One region of the Streptomyces sp. SL06 genome, then DNA from elsewhere that is predicted to be linked to it. Evidence: riboswitches for the same ligand, from Rfam matches in the RefSeq annotation. Region 1 holds a riboswitch; the other holds the start of a gene.
The links. Region 1 has a riboswitch for ZMP and ZTP ahead of AC4IHM_RS33505 (bifunctional 5,10-methylenetetrahydrofolate dehydrogenase/5,10-methenyltetrahydrofolate cyclohydrolase). Riboswitches for the same ligand answer to the same signal wherever they lie in the genome.

Region 1 (7,668 bases):
GTGATGGGCATGGAAAACTCCTCGCTGACAGGACGGACAGGGGTCGCAGCGAAACCATGAGCTTCGAGAGCCGACCTTCGCGGGGAAGTCACACGAAAGAAGAGACGACTGAACTGGGCTGCCGCACAGAAGAAGAACCGGCAGGCGCCGCCCCTTTGACGTGATCCCCGGTCATGGGATGGGCGGCCCACCGGTTCGCTGCTTCAAGTACTCCACAGGCAGGCAGGTTTGGCAAGGCTTCAATCACATAATTTCGATGGCAGGGGCGCGCAGGTGTGATTGAGTACCACCGGCGTGCACTCATTGACTTGAGCCCCCGTAAGCGCGAAAAGGCCAGTCGGCACCGTAAACGGCGCCGACTGGCCGTCCAACCCCCTTCGGGGTGCCCATCGCGACCTCGGCGAACCCGCACCTTCCCCACGTGTGAAAGGCGGCAAGCCACACCGAAACCACGTTCCCCGAATGGAACGGGCTGCCCATTGGTTGGATGCACCCAGTAATGCAGGCTCTCGGCATATGCCTCAAGCCATGGATCCCCGAGTCACCTGAACGGAGTAATGTCTTGGCTGGTCAACGGGCGAGCAGGATTGCCGTGTGAAGGAGTGGGGGCGCGGAAGGAGCACAAGGGGGCGCTCGCGTTGGCCTCGCGCTTTCGAACGGAAATGGATTATGGCCTGAAGATGAACTCTCCGGGTGAAGGCGCGGATTGTTGAACCGGGCGCCCCAATCCGCGGTGGCGCTCGAACAGCGCCGTTTTGGAGAGACCCATCCGGAACTCCACGAGCGCGTTGTCCGGGGCGACACCGACGGTGCCGATCGAGGCACCTATGTTCCTCGAACAAGTGGGCGCCAACGCAAAAGAGATGTACTGCCCGGTGTGCAGGACCGCCCCGGCGGGGCTGCGGATCCTCAAGAGACGTAGACACGTTCCGATCCGCGGGGGCACGGCTCGTATCCGGCCCCTGCACGAGACAGAGGCACCGTCACCAATGGCGCCCCCTGGCCGCCCGAGCAGCTCTCCTTCGGTGTCCCGGCGGCAAGGACGTTCTCACCGCAGCTGTCGTGGAGTGGCGCCCCGGAGGGCACCGAGAGCTACGCCGTGACCGTCACGGCAGAGACTCCCGCCTGACGAACCCCGTCTTCAGGCCCATCGACGCTGCACTGAACCAACCGCCGCCAGACTCGGGGCTGTCGGGAGGGCCGAAGGTCCACCTCGTCGTCAATGGACGTGGCCTGCCCCCTCCCTCGGCATTCTCCGCCGCACACCTCCTGCACATCCAGGCCCTCATCCCACTGGTCCGCGGCACCCCGCCCATCCGCCCCTGCCGCGACGCGCGGCGACGACGGGCAAGTCATTCGCGCTCTCTCAGGTACTCGACGGCTCTGCGCGCCGCGGCGCCGATCACCGCGTCGACGCGGGGGAGCCGGCGGTCGGCGCGTGCGGCCTGGGTGAAGACGACCGCTGTGTACGTACGGCCGTCGGGCAGTTCGATCACCCCCGCCTCGTGCCGCATGGCGCCGAACGTCGCGGTCTTCCCGTACACCGCTACGTCGTCGTACGGGAAGCCCGCCGCGAGCCGATGCTGCCAGGGCTGGAGTCGCATGGTGCGGCGAATGAACGCGCAGCCGGTGGGGGAGGCCGCCGTGTCCGTCCAGACGGCACGCAGCAGTCGCGCCATCTCGGCCGGGGTGGTGGCGGCCACCCACGCGGGGTCGTAGACGCCGGGCGGCGCCGCCCGATCGTTGTCCGCGATCCGCGCCATTGCCGCGTCCACCGAATCGGCCCCCGTCACGTCCAGCAGCCGGGCCAGGGTTCCCGCGGCACCGTCGTTGAGACGCGTGCGCGCGAGGCCGAGGACACGGCAGGTCTCGTCGAACGCCTCGGTGCCCACGTGGTGGAGCACCGCGTCGGCAGCCGCGTTGTCGGAGATGCTCATCATCATGACGACCAGGTCGCGCAGGGACATGGACACCTCGTCGCGCAGTTGTGAGATGCCGGTGGGTCCGGGCAGCCTGTCCCCGGGCGACAGGGCAACCCTTTGCAGAGGGTCGAGGACGCCGGCGTCGACCTGTCTGCAATAGGCCACCGCCAGCGGCACCTTGTAGACCGAGCCCATCAGTACGGCCTCGTCCGCGTCGAGGGCCACCGCCACCGCGGGCCGGTGCAGTTCGGCCGCGTGGAGCCGACCGTGTACTCCGGCGTCGTCGAACATGGCACGCAGGGTGCGCTGGATGGCTCCGTCGCCGCCCGCGCTCATCGGTCCGCCCCGCTGCTCGGGAGGTGTGCCGATGCCAGCGTGTCGGCCATGGCGACGGCCGCTTCGGTGGCGTGTGCGGCGGCGAGCCGGCGGGCGTCCCAGACCACGCGCAGTCGCAGCGGAAGCGCCGGGTCGGTGGTCCGGCGCCGGGCGACACCGCCCGCCGCGAGGGTTTCGTCCGCCGTGACGAGTACGGCCTGACCGGCGGCGACGAGGGCCAGTGCGGCGCGTTCGTCGGAGATCACCACCGTCTCGGCCCGATGGCCCCGCCCCGCGAGCGTGTCCAGGAAGAGGTCGTGCGCCGCGGGCGCTTCGGCACGCGGCCGGACCGCATAAGGCAACCGGCGTCCCGCCCGCGCTCCACCCGAACGCGGACTCGGCGTGCTCGCTTCGCCCGGCGAGGACAGCCCCGCCCCGGCGCCGGCCGCCCCGTCCGGGACCAGCCAGCCACGTCGCCAGCAGCGTCACGGGGCCCGCGGACAGGCCGCGCAGTACGACAGGGTGCCGGACGACGGCCAGGTCGAGCCGTCCGGCGGAAACGTCCGTCAGCAGTGTCGCTGTCGGCGCTGTGACCACCGAGACCCTGGTCCGGATACCGGCGCGGACGGGTGAGGCGGCGACGCTCGCGCCGAGCCGGGGCGGCAACTCGGGCGGCAGACCGAGCCGTAGACGCTGTCCGTCCGCGCCCTCCCTGGCGCCGGTGTCCCGCAGCTCGGCCAGTGCGGAAAGGGCCCGGCGCGCGTGCGGCAGCAGAGCAGCGCCCTCCTCGGTGAGGGAGACCCCGCGCTCCCGATCGAACAGCCGTACCCCCAGCAGCGCCTCCAGCCGGCGCAGTGCCTGTGAGAGAGGCGGCTGAGTGATGCCCACGCGTTGCGCGGCGTCGCCGAAGTGCCCCTCCTCCGCGAGGGCGACGAAGATCTCCAGATGCCGCTCGGTCAGCATGCGTCCCCCGTGGTCTGCGGTGATATGCCGAATGAATCGGCACGCGGCCGCGAGTGTATTCGACACAGGAAGACTCTCGAGGCTTGACTCCGGGACCCAAGGGACGGGCCCGGAACACCAGTTGAGGCCCGCGTAAGGCGAAGGAGTCCGCCATGCCCGCTCAGCAGTCCCAAGCCGCCTCGCGATGTGTGAGTCGGCGCAGCCTCCTGAGAACGAGCGTTGTCGCGGGCGCGGCAGGAGTCGCGGGGACGGCCGGGACCGCATCGGCCACCGCGCCGCGCGGCGTCCCTGCCCGCAACAGTCGTCCGGGGCGCAGCGGTGTGAAGCTGCGCTGGCTCGGCGTCGCGGGCTGGGAACTGAGCTTCGACGGTCACCGGGTCCTGATCGACCCGTATCTCACCCGGCAGCCTTACACGGACTCGGACGGCAAGGCCGACATGACGCGGAAACTGGAGGTGAACCGCGGGATCATCGACTGGCTGCTGCGCGAACACCTCACCTCGGCGCCCGAGTTCATCCTCCTGACGCACGGGCACTGGGACCACCTCGCCGACGTGCCGTACCTCCTGGACCACTCCGCCTGGCGGGAGCGGGAGATCAATGTTCTGGGCACCGAGACGCATCTGCACCTGCTGAGTGCCATGGGCGTCCCCGGCACAGGGCGCAAGCACCGGCTGGTGGTGGTGTCGGGGGACGAGGTGCTGCGCCATCCCCTCCAGTCGTCCGACAACCCGTCCCGTCCCGACTACACCATCGAGGTCGTACGCAGTCTGCACAGCCAGCTCGGCGGCTACGGCTTCGACCCCTACGGCACCCTGACCGCACCCCCGGCCCGGCCCCGGGCGCTGGGCGATCTGGTGGAGGGCGGCACATTGGGCTACCAGATCACGGTGGGTGACCGCTTGCGCGTCATGTTCCTCAGCGGTTCGGCCAACTTCGCGGCCCGCGAAGTCGCCGGGGCCACCCCCGATGTGCTGGTGCTGGGAGCCAGCGGGCACGCGGCCGTGCACGACTACTTCGAGCGCGCCGTTGGCACTCTGGGCCGGCCACAGATCATCGTCCCGAGCCACCACGACGACCTGGTCACGGCCCTGGACGACCCCGCGGTGCACGACACGGTGAACCGCGGCGTGGTCGACCGGCTCCAGCAGGTGATCGGGACGGACGGTCGCGTCCTCGACCCCCGCCATCTCGAAGTGCTGGAACTCTGACAGGTGAATCCGTCTCGGACGGCACTCGGCGAAACGGCCAGACACACGCGTGCGCCCGGCCCGCTCCGGACCGTCCGCCGCGTTGCCGCCGCACGTTGCGCACCGCGCGTTGAACTTCGCGGACGCAAGCACGAGTAGCTGCGGCACAGGCCTCCTGCATGCCGATCGGCCGGCGGAAGGCCGCGCGGCGTCGATACTCAGACAGGCAGGTCTGCGAGCCGCTGTGCGGTGCTGAAGCGGGGAGTGAGACGGGTCTTGGTCATGGCGAAGGAGGTGCCGGTGGCGGTGTCGGCATAGACGTAACTGCCGCCGCCACCGGCCCAGCCGAACGTGGTGGGTGTCTCGTCCGGCCGCGTACCGAGCCGGCCGAGCGGACAACCGAGGGCCGACCGCGCATGGTTGCCGAAGACCTGGTCGGTGCCCTCGAAGGCCACCGCCGTCAACTCCTCGAGCTGGTGCGCGTCGATGAGGCGGCCGTCGAGGACCGCGGCATTCATGGTGGCCGCTGCCCGCGCGGTGAAGGTTCTGGGCACTGATCGCCACGACGGCCCGGCGGTTCACCCGTGAAAGCCCTCGCACCACCTGGGGCAAGAGGTCGAGTCAGCAGGCCAGCGGCTTAACGTCCGCGCGAAACTCAAGGCTGACCTCATTCACCGGCTGGCCAGCCCAAGTTGGATGGATGCCGCATCGACCGTCTGCGCCAGCAGGACTGCGATGGTCATGGGGCCGACCCCACCGGGGACCGGCGTGATCAAGCGGGCACGAGTGCGGGCGGTGTCGAAGTCAACGTCGCCAACGTCGCCGGGGTTGTATCCGGCGTCGATCACGACAGCCCCTGGCTTGAACGTCTTCGCCGCGAATAAGCCGAGGGCGCCCCACGGCCGCCACAACAACGTCCGCTTCCCGCACGATCGCGGCCAGATCGGTCGAACGGGAGTGGCAGTAGGTGACAGTGGCGTCCCGGGAGAGCAAGAGCATTCCGACGGGCTTGCCGAGGATCGCACTGCGACCCACGACAACGGCATGCTGACCTGCAAGGTCTACCTCATACTCGTCCAAGAGCCGCATGATCCCGCCAGGGGTGCACGATGCGAATCCAGACAGCCCGAAGCTCATCGCCCCGAAGGAGGTCATCGTGACCCCGTCAACGTCCTTCTCCGGCGCGATGGCCTCGAATGCCGCCCGCTCATCAATGTGAGGGCCAACGGGGTGTTGAAGCAGGATGCCGTGCACTCCGGCGTCCTGCGAGAGGGACTGGATGGTATCCACCAGCTCAGCGGTTGTAGTGGTGTCCGGCAGGCTGACAAGCCGGGACTCGATGCCCGCCTTCGCGCAACGGGCCCGCTTCATCCGGACGTATGTCACCGAAGCCGGATCTTCACCCACCAGCACCGTTGCGAGGCAAGGCGTCACACCGACACGTCGCGAAATCTCTGTCGCCTTGCTTAACGTCTCCTCAACCATGCGTCGGGCAAGGCCAACGCCGTCCATGAGTCGGGCCGTTTGTGTCTGGGACATGGTCGCCTCCAGGCGTCACTGACCACTCGCCCAGGCGCACGGCATCGACCGAATTGTCGGACCGCTCCCCGGTGGTGCTCCACCTCAGCGCCAGTCACGGCCCAACCACCGCTCTAGTGGACAGCCCTTAGGGTTCTGGCCCACTTCTTGTGACGCGCACACGTTCAGTAGCGGGGCCCCGTTGAGAACTCAAGGCCAAGATCATGCAAAGTAGGGGGATGGATGAGTCGTCCCTGCCCGGTGGCTCCATCAATCACGTGGTGCGTGTCGGTGCCACGGTGCGCCGGCCCGCGTCGCCCAGTACGGAGTTCGTCGGTGACCTGCTGAAGATGTTTGAGGCCGGCGGCTGGCCAGGCGCGCCGCGCTACCGTGGCATCGACGAGGCGGGCCGGGAGGTCCTGACCTACGTCGAGGGGCATGTGGCCTGGGAACCGCAGCAGCCGCCGACGGTGTACTCCGACGAAAGTCTGCTGCGGGTCACGGAGCTTGTCCGGGAATTTCACGACCTGACGGCAGGCACGGCACTGGCCGGGGGACACGAGGTCGTATGCCATAACGACCTCTCGCCCAAGAACACGGTCTATCGACCTGTCAGCGGTGCCTTGCGCCCGGTGGCCTTCACCGACTGGGATCTGGCAGCCCCGGGCGCGCGCATCCATGATGTCGCCCACGTATGTTGGCAGTACCTCGGGCTCGGGCCGAGTATCGAAGACGCCTCCGAGGCTGCGCGTCGGGTTGCGGTTGATCGCTGATGGCTATGAGCTTGTGGACCGGCGTGAGTTGGTCTCTGCGATCCTGTGGTGGCAGGACAGATGCCGGCGCGGCATTGAGGCTGCTGCGGACTCTGGGGACCGCGAGATGATCCGTCTCCGCGACACGGGTGCAGTAGTACAGGTGCAGGAGGCATATCAGTGGGTTGCCGATCACCGGCGCGATATGGATCGTGCCTTGCGCTGACCAAACTGGCCTGATACCTCATCTTTTTGGCTGGGCCTCGTTTTCGGACCTCCGGGTCGGCGGCGCATCCTTGCCCACGACGACATCGCCGAGCCATATGAGAGGCGGTCTGTCTGCCACGAGTCTGGTCCCCACTCACACAACGCCGCCTCTGTGCAGTCGAGTTGGACTGGTCCTACCAAGGGAGTTCCAGTAGCCCGCTGAGCCGGTGAGCGCGCAGCCCCGCGTTCCGCGCCGTGTCCCACGTCCTTCAGGATGGTTCCCGGGGACTCTGATCCCGGCGGCGTTCGAAGAAGCGGAGACTCACTGGTGAAAGTGCATCACCTCAACTGCGGCACGATGAACATGCCGACCTACCCCATGGTCGCGCACGTGCTGCTCGTGGAAACCGACGCGAACGGACTGGTGCTCGTGGACACCGGATTCGGGCTCCAGGACATCCAGGACCCGGTCGGCCGGGTCGGGTTCATGCGCCACGTCATCAAGCCGGTTCTCGACCCGGAGGAGACCGCGGTACGGCAGATGCAGCGACTCGGGTTCCGGCCCGAGGACGTACGGCACATCATCGTCACGCACCTGGACTTCGACCACGTCGGAGGGCTGGCCGACTTCCCGCACGCCCAGGTGCACGTGACGGCGGACGAGATCGACGGAGCGATACGCTCGCCGTCGCGGCGCGAACGCACCCGGTACCGGCCGGCCCAATGGGCGCACGGGCCGCGGTTCGTCGAGCACCGGCTCGGCGGTGAGGGGTGGCGGGGGTTCGCCGCGGCGAAGGAACT
Region 2 (7,668 bases), 4.7 Mb from region 1:
GCGGGTGGCCGGCGTGCGGCTCGCGCTCGGCACGGCGGTGGCCTTCCTCGCGTGCGGGCTGCTCGGCATGTGGGTGCCGACCATGCAGACCCTCGCCCTGATGGTCGTCGCGGTCCTCGCCTCGGTCGCCGTGGGCGCCCTGCTGGGCCTGGCCGCGGGGCTGTCCGACCGGATGGACCGCGTCCTGCGCCCGGTGCTCGACACCATGCAGGTGCTGCCCGCCTTCGCCTACCTGCTCCCCGTCGTCCTGGTCTTCGGCATCGGCGTGCCCGCCGCCGTCCTGGCCACCGTCGTCTACGCCGCCCCGCCCATGGCCCGGCTCACCTCGCTCGGTCTGCGCGGCGCCGACAAGGAGGTCCTGGAGGCCGTCGAGTCCCTCGGCACCACCGCACGCCAACGGCTGCTGACCGCCCGCATCCCGCTGGCCCGCAAGGAACTCCTCCTCGGCCTCAACCAGACGATCATGATGGCGCTCTCCATGGCCGTCATCGCCTCCGTCATCGGCGCCGGCGGCCTCGGCGACCGCGTCTACCAGGCGCTCGCCTCGGTCGACGTGGGCGCGGCCCTCGCGGCCGGCATCCCCATCGTGCTGCTCGCCGTCGTCCTCGACCGGGTGACCGGCGCGGCCGGGGAGCGGCTCGGCGAGCCCAGGAAGCCGTCGGTGGCCTGGCTGTACGCGCCGGCCGCCGCCGCGGTCGTCGCGATCGCCGGACGACTCGCCGGCTTCCTCGACTGGCCCGACGCGTGGGAGGCGAACATCGCCGAGCCGGTCAACCGGGCCGTCGACTGGATGACCGCCCACCTGTACTCCGGCGTCCCCGTCGTCGGCGGCACCGCGGACTGGGCCGCCCACTTCACCAGCTGGGTCCTCAACCCGTTCCGCGAGGGCCTGCAATGGCTGCCCTGGTGGTCCGTACTGCTGATCGTCGCCGCCCTGGCCTGGCTGCTCGGCACCTGGGCCACCGCGCTCACCGCCGTGCTCGCGATGGCCGCGATCGGTGTGCTCGGCGTGTGGAACCCGTCCCTGGACACGCTCTCGCAGGTACTCGCGGCCGTCGCCGTCACCCTGGTCATCGGCTTCGCGACGGGCATCGCCGCCGCCCGCAGCGACCGCTTCGAGCGCCTGCTGCGGCCCGTCCTGGACGTTTTCCAGACGATGCCGCAGTTCGTGTACCTGATCCCGGTCGTCGCCCTCTTCGGCGTCGGCCGCGCGCCCGCCGTCGCCGCCGCGGTCGTCTACGCCCTCCCCGCCGTCGTCCGCATCACCGCCCAAGGGCTGCGCCAGGTCGACCCGGCCGCCCTGGAGTCGGCCCGTTCGCTCGGCGCGACCAGCGGGCAGCAGTTGCGTCAGGTGCAGCTCCCGCTGGCCCGCCGTTCCCTGCTGCTCGCCGTCAACCAGGGCGTCGTCCTGGTCCTCGCCGTCGTCATCATCGGCGGCCTGGTCGGCGGTGGCGCGCTCGGCTACCAGGTCGTCTACGGCCTGGCCCAGGGCGACCTGGCGACCGGCCTGGTGGCGGGCGCGGCGATCGTCTGCCTCGGCCTGATGCTCGACCGGGTCACCCAGCCGACCGAACGCCGTCCGAAGCAGGGAGCCTGACATGCGACCGCGTACGATCTCCGCCCTCGCGGGAGCCGCCGCGCTGGTCCTGCTGACCGGCTGCGGCGCCGCCGACATGACCAAGCAGTCCTCCCCGTTCGCGAACGCCCAGGGCGCCAAGACCGTCACCCTGTCCGTGCAGTCCTGGGTCGGCGCCCAGGCCAACGTGGCCGTCGCCCAATACCTGCTGGAGCACGAGCTGGGCTACCGCGTCGACACCGTCCAGGTCGACGAGGTGCCCGCCTGGGACGCGCTCAGCCAGGGCCGGGTCGACGCCATCCTGGAGGACTGGGGCCACCCCGACCAGGAGCAGCGGTACGTCGAGGACAAGGAGACCATCACCGCGGGCGGCGACCTCGGCGTCACCGGGCACATCGGCTGGTTCGTCCCGACCTACTTCGCCAAGCAGCACCCGGACGTGACGGACTGGAAGAACCTCGACAAGTACGCCGGGCAGATGCGCACCGCGGAGAGCGGCGGCAAGGGCCAGCTGCTGGACGGCTCCCCGTCCTACGTCACCAACGACAAGGCGCTGGTGCAGAACCTCGACCTGGACTACCAGGTGGTCTTCGCCGGCTCCGAGGCCGCCCAGATCACCCAGATCCAGCAGTTCGCCAAGGAGAAGAAGCCCTTCCTGACCTACTGGTACACCCCCCAGTGGCTCTTCGAGAAGGTCCCGATGACCGAGGTGAAGCTGCCCGCGTACAAGGAGGGCTGCGACGCCGACCCGGCGAAGGTCGCCTGCGCCTACCCGGTGACCCCGCTGCAGAAGTACCTCAACGCCGGTTTCGCGAAGGACGGCGGCCCGGCGGCGGAGTTCCTCAAGCGGTTCAAGTGGACCACCGAGGACCAGAACCAGGTCTCCCTGATGATCGCCGAGCAGAAGTTGCGGCCCGAGGAGGCGGCGAAGAAGTGGGCGGACGGCCACGAGTCCGTCTGGAAGCGGTGGCTGTCCTGACCCTCACCGCGCCAGCCGGGCCGCGATCTCCCGCACCGCCCGCTCCGCGCGCCGCTGGAGACCCGGTCCGAAGGTGATCCGGGTGGCCCCGAGTTCGCCGAGCCGCCTCAGCCCGGCGGACGCGGGGCCCTCCCCGGGCAGCGCGTTCACGTTCACCGGCCCCTGGATCCCGGCCCGCAGCAGCGGCAGTACGGCGGTGGGGGCGCCGATCGGATAGACGCAGTCGGCGCCCGCGGCGACGTACGCGGCGGCCCGTGCGATCGCCGCCTCCGGTTCGGCGACGCCCCGGACGAACGTGTCGACGCGGGCGTTGACGAAGAGCAGGTCCCCGGCCGCGGCCCGCACCCCGGCCAGCCACTCGGCGTGCTCCGCCGGGTCCCTGAGCACCCCGTCGGCGGAGTCCTCCAGGTTGCAGCCCACCGCCCCCGCCGCCAGCAGCCGTTCCACCAGCTCCCGCGGCGCCAGCCCGTACCCGCCCTCGACATCCGCCGACACGGGGATGTCCACGGCGCGCGCGATCCTCGCGACCGCCGCGAACATCTCGCCGGCCGGGGTCGCCCCGTCCTCGTACCCGAGGCAGGCCGCCACCCCCGCACTGGGCGTCGCGAGCGCCGGGAACCCGGCCTCCTCGAACACCCGGGCGCTCGCCGCGTCCCAGGGGCCGGGCAGGACGAGGGGGTCTTCGGGCAGCCGGAAGTGGTGCAGGGCGCGGAAGACGTTGGCCTTGCTCATGGTGCGCAACCCGCCGGGCCGGGGAGCCGCGTCCGCGCCGTCACGCGTGCTGCCCCGGCGTGTAGTGGCCGGGCGTCGTCCGGCAGGTCACGCCGAACCTGTTCCAGGCGTTGATCACCGTGATCGAGGCGATGAGCTGTGCCAGCTCCGGCTCGTCGAAGAACCGGGCGGCGTGCTCGTACACCTCGTCCGGCACGAAGCCGTCGGTCAGCACGGTGACCGCCTCGGTCAGCGCGAGCGCCGCCAGCTCCCTCTCCGTGTAGAAGTGCCGCGACTCCTCCCAGGCGGCGAGCTGGATGATCCGCTCCACGCTCTCCCCGGCGGCGAGCGCGTCCTTGGAGTGCATGTCGACGCAGAGGGCGCAGCGGTTGATCTGCGAGGCGCGGATCTTCACCAGTTCGCACAGCGTCGGGTCGAGGCCCCGCCTGGCGGCGATGTCGAGCCGGACCATGGCCTGGTAGACCTCGGGAGCGTGCTGGGACCAGTTGAGCCGGACGGGCAGCTCGGCGGCGCAACCCGTGGTCCTCGTGTCGTCGGTGTGTGTGGTCATGCCTCGACCCTAGGAAGGAAGCAGCCCAGGAGTATGGTCCATTTCCATGGCGGAATCACGGGCCACTCTGGGCGTCGACCTGCATCTGGAACCCACCGGACCGGGCCTGCGCCGCGGCCTCACCGCGGCCCTGCGCGAGGCCGTCCGCACCGGCCGCCTCGCCCCCGGCACCCGGCTGCCCTCCTCCCGCGCCCTCGCCGCCGACCTCGGCATCGCCCGCAACACCGTCGCCGACGCCTACGCCGACCTCGTGGCCGAGGGCTGGCTCACCGCGCGCCAGGGCTCGGGCACCCGCGTCGCCGAGCGTGTCGCCGCCCCGCCGGCCGGCGCCTCGGCCCGGCGCCCGCCGGGGCGCGCCCGCCCCGCCCACGACCTGCGCCCCGGCACCCCCGACCTCGCCTCCTTCCCGCGCGCCGAGTGGCTCAGGTCCGCCCGCCGCGCCCTCGCCGCCGCTCCCAACGACGCCTTCGGCTACGGCGATCCCCGCGGCCGGCCCGAGCTGCGCACCGCGCTGGCCGGCTACGTCGCGCGGGCCCGCGGTGTGCGCGCCGACCCGGAGAGCCTGCTGGTCTGCGGCGGGGTCGCGCACGGCCTCGGGCTGCTGGCCGCGGTGCTGCGGGCGCGCGGCGTGCGCACCGTGGCCGTCGAGTCGTACGGTCTCCACATCCACCGCGACCTGCTCACGGCGGCCGGGCTGCGTACCGTCGCGCTGCCCGTCGACGACCGGGGCGCGGCCTTCGGGGCGCTCGGGGACGCGGGCGCCGTACTGCTCACGCCCGCCCACCAGTTCCCGACGGGCGTCCCCCTGCACCCCGACCGCAGGGCGGCCGTCGTGGACTGGGCGCGGCGCACCGGCGCCCTGGTCCTGGAGGACGACTACGACGGCGAGTTCCGCTACGACCGCCAGCCCGTCGGCGCCCTCCAGGGGCTGGACCCCGGCCGCGTCGTCTATCTGGGCACCGCAAGCAAGTCCCTCGCCCCCGGGCTGCGGCTGGGCTGGCTGGTGCTGCCGCCCTCGCTGGCCGGGGAGGTCATGGACGCCATGGCGGGACGTGTCCCGGGCGTGCTCGACCAGCTGACCCTCGCGGAGTTCATCGGCTCCGGGGGCTACGACCGGCACGTCAGGTCCGCCCGGCTGCGCTACCGGCGCCGCCGCGACGCCCTGGTCGCCGCCCTCGCCGAGCGCGCGCCCCGGGTCCGCGTCACCGGCATCGCCGCCGGTCTGCACGCCGTACTCCAACTCCCGCCCGGCACCGAGCAGCAGACCGTACGGGCCGCCGCCTGGCACGGACTCGCGGCCCACGGCCTGTCCCTCTTCCGCCACCCGGCCGCCCCCGACCCCCCACAGGACGCCCTGGTAGTCGGCTACGGCACCCCACCCGACCACGCCTGGTCCCCAACCCTGGACGCCCTCTGCCGAGCCCTGCCACAGACCGGGAGCTGAGCGCCCCGAAGGGGCGCGGGGAACGGCGCGACCAGCCACAAGACACCCGCACCCGGCAACGGCGAACAACCCGGCAAACGCGTCCCCACTGTGCCGGGCCCTGCCGTGAAGGAGACGCAGGGACAAGCGCCCCGAAGGGGCGCGGGGAACGGCGCGACCAGCCACAAGACACCCGCACCCGGCAACAGCGAACAACCCGGCAAACGCACCCCCGCCCCACCCGGTAAGCTGCCCTCGGGCCGTAACTGGCGCGCTGGGATGGACAACCATCGGGGAGCGGCCCGAAGAAGCGAGCGCCGTGCGCCTGGGCCGACCGAGAACGCTGACCGCAACGTCCGGAGGTCACCATGCCCGCAGAGCCCACCCCCGCTTCCACCGCCTACCGCGCCGCCCTCGACGTCATCCGCACCGTCGAGCCCCGCGTCGCCGACGCCATCGGCCAGGAGCTCGCCGACCAGCGCGAGATGCTCAAGCTGATCGCCTCGGAGAACTACGCCTCCCCGGCCACCCTCCTCGCGATGGGCAACTGGTTCAGCGACAAGTACGCCGAGGGCACCATCGGCCGCCGCTTCTACGCCGGCTGCCGCAATGTCGACACCGTCGAGTCCCTCGCCGCCGAGCACGCGCGCGAGCTGTTCGGCGCCCGCCACGCCTACGTCCAGCCGCACTCCGGCATCGACGCCAACCTCGTCGCCTTCTGGGCCGTCCTCGGCGCCCGCGTCGAGGTGCCCTTCCTGGAGAAGGCCGGCGCCCGCCAGGTCAACGACCTGACCGACGCCGACTGGGCCGAGCTGCGGCAGGCCTTCGGCAACCAGCGGATGCTCGGCATGTCCCTGGACGCCGGCGGCCACCTCACCCACGGCTTCCGGCCGAACATCTCCGGCAAGATGTTCGACCAGCGCTCCTACGGCACCGACCCGGCGACCGGCCTCATCGACTACGAGGCCCTGCGCGCCTCGGCCCGCGAGTTCAAGCCGCTGATCATCGTCGCGGGCTACTCCGCGTACCCCCGGCTGGTGAACTTCCGGATCATGCGCGAGATCGCCGACGAGGTCGGCGCGACCCTCCTGGTCGACATGGCGCACTTCGCGGGCCTGGTCGCGGGCAAGGTGCTGACCGGCGACTTCGACCCGGTCCCGCACGCCCAGATCGTGACCACGACCACGCACAAGTCGCTGCGCGGCCCGCGAGGCGGCATGGTCCTGTGCGACGACTCCCTCAAGGACCAGGTGGACCGCGGCTGCCCGATGGTCCTCGGCGGCCCGCTCCCGCACGTCATGGCCGCCAAGGCCGTCGCCCTCGCCGAGGCCCGGCAGCCCGGCTTCCAGGACTACGCGCGGCGCATCGTCGACAACGCCCGCGCCCTCGCCGAGGGCCTGGTCCGCCGCGGCGCCACCCTGGTCACCGGCGGCACGGACAACCACCTCAACCTGATCGACGTGGCATCCTCCTACGGCCTCACCGGCCGGCAGGCCGAGGCCGCCCTCCTCGACTCCGGCATCGTCACCAACCGCAACGCCATCCCGGCCGACCCGAACGGCGCCTGGTACACCTCCGGCATCCGCGTCGGCACCCCGGCGCTGACCACGCGCGGCCTCGGCACGGCGGAGATGGACGAGGTCGCCGGCCTGATCGACCGCGTCCTGACGGCGACGGAGGCCGGCACCACGAAGTCCGGCGCCCCCTCGAAGGCATCCCACGTCCTCGACGCGAAGATCGCCGACGAGATCTCGCAGCGCGCGACCGACCTGGTGACCGGCTTCCCGCTGTACCCGGAGATCGACCTCGGCTGACGCGGGAGACATCCTTACGGGCCGGTCGGCTCCGCACGCGACCGCCCGCTGTGGCGGCCCGGCACGGTACCGGGCCGCCACACCTCGCGGAGGCGGTGGAGCCAGTGCCCGATCGCCCCTCGCGGCCTGAGAGAATGACGTCCATGGCCTCTGAACGTCCCCGCGTACTCTCCGGCATCCAGCCGACCTCCGGCTCGTTCCACCTCGGCAACTACCTCGGCGCCGTCCGCCAGTGGGTCGACATGCAGAACACCCACGACGCGTTCTACATGGTCGTCGACCTGCACGCGATCACCGTTCCGCAGGACCCGAGAGAACTGCGCGAGAACACCCGCGTCGCCGCCGCCCAGCTCCTCGCGGCCGGCCTCGACCCGGCCCGCTGCACGCTGTTCGTGCAGAGCCACGTCCCCGAGCACGCCCAGCTGGCCTGGCTGATGAACTGCATCACCGGCTTCGGCGAGGCATCCCGGATGACCCAGTTCAAGGACAAGTCCGCCAAGCAGGGCAGCGACCGCACCACCGTCGGCCTGTTCACGTACCCGATGCTGATGGTCGCCGACATCCTGCTCTACCAGTCCGACCAGGTCCCCGTGG

Region 2: linked by a shared signal. The riboswitch ahead of AC4IHM_RS12230 (glycine hydroxymethyltransferase) and the one ahead of AC4IHM_RS33505 (bifunctional 5,10-methylenetetrahydrofolate dehydrogenase/5,10-methenyltetrahydrofolate cyclohydrolase) in region 1 are both predicted to bind ZMP and ZTP.

Annotation. Positions count from the first base shown of each region.
Region 1 covers NZ_JBSYOT010000002.1:7,390,791-7,398,458, forward strand. The annotation lists gene AC4IHM_RS33470 (IPT/TIG domain-containing protein) at 1-11, opposite strand, end outside; partial or broken gene AC4IHM_RS33475 (YbhB/YbcL family Raf kinase inhibitor-like protein) at 980-1,108, shown strand; gene AC4IHM_RS33480 (serine hydrolase) at 1,353-2,258, opposite strand; gene AC4IHM_RS33485 (hypothetical protein) at 2,255-2,599, opposite strand; partial or broken gene AC4IHM_RS33490 (helix-turn-helix domain-containing protein) at 3,078-3,464, opposite strand; gene AC4IHM_RS33495 (MBL fold metallo-hydrolase) at 3,521-4,411, shown strand; gene AC4IHM_RS33500 (serine hydrolase) at 4,609-4,908, opposite strand; partial or broken gene AC4IHM_RS33505 (bifunctional 5,10-methylenetetrahydrofolate dehydrogenase/5,10-methenyltetrahydrofolate cyclohydrolase) at 5,062-5,929, opposite strand; ZMP/ZTP riboswitch at 5,951-6,037, opposite strand; gene AC4IHM_RS33510 (phosphotransferase family protein) at 6,148-6,681, shown strand; gene AC4IHM_RS33515 (MBL fold metallo-hydrolase) at 7,196-7,668, shown strand, end outside.
Region 2 covers NZ_JBSYOT010000002.1:2,708,172-2,715,839, reverse strand. The annotation lists gene AC4IHM_RS12255 (ABC transporter permease) at 1-1,597, shown strand, start outside; gene AC4IHM_RS12250 (ABC transporter substrate-binding protein) at 1,599-2,555, shown strand; gene AC4IHM_RS12245 (isocitrate lyase/PEP mutase family protein) at 2,559-3,287, opposite strand; gene AC4IHM_RS12240 (carboxymuconolactone decarboxylase family protein) at 3,328-3,837, opposite strand; gene pdxR (MocR-like pyridoxine biosynthesis transcription factor PdxR) at 3,884-5,281, shown strand; ZMP/ZTP riboswitch at 5,513-5,598, shown strand; gene AC4IHM_RS12230 (glycine hydroxymethyltransferase) at 5,629-7,074, shown strand; gene trpS (tryptophan--tRNA ligase) at 7,218-7,668, shown strand, end outside.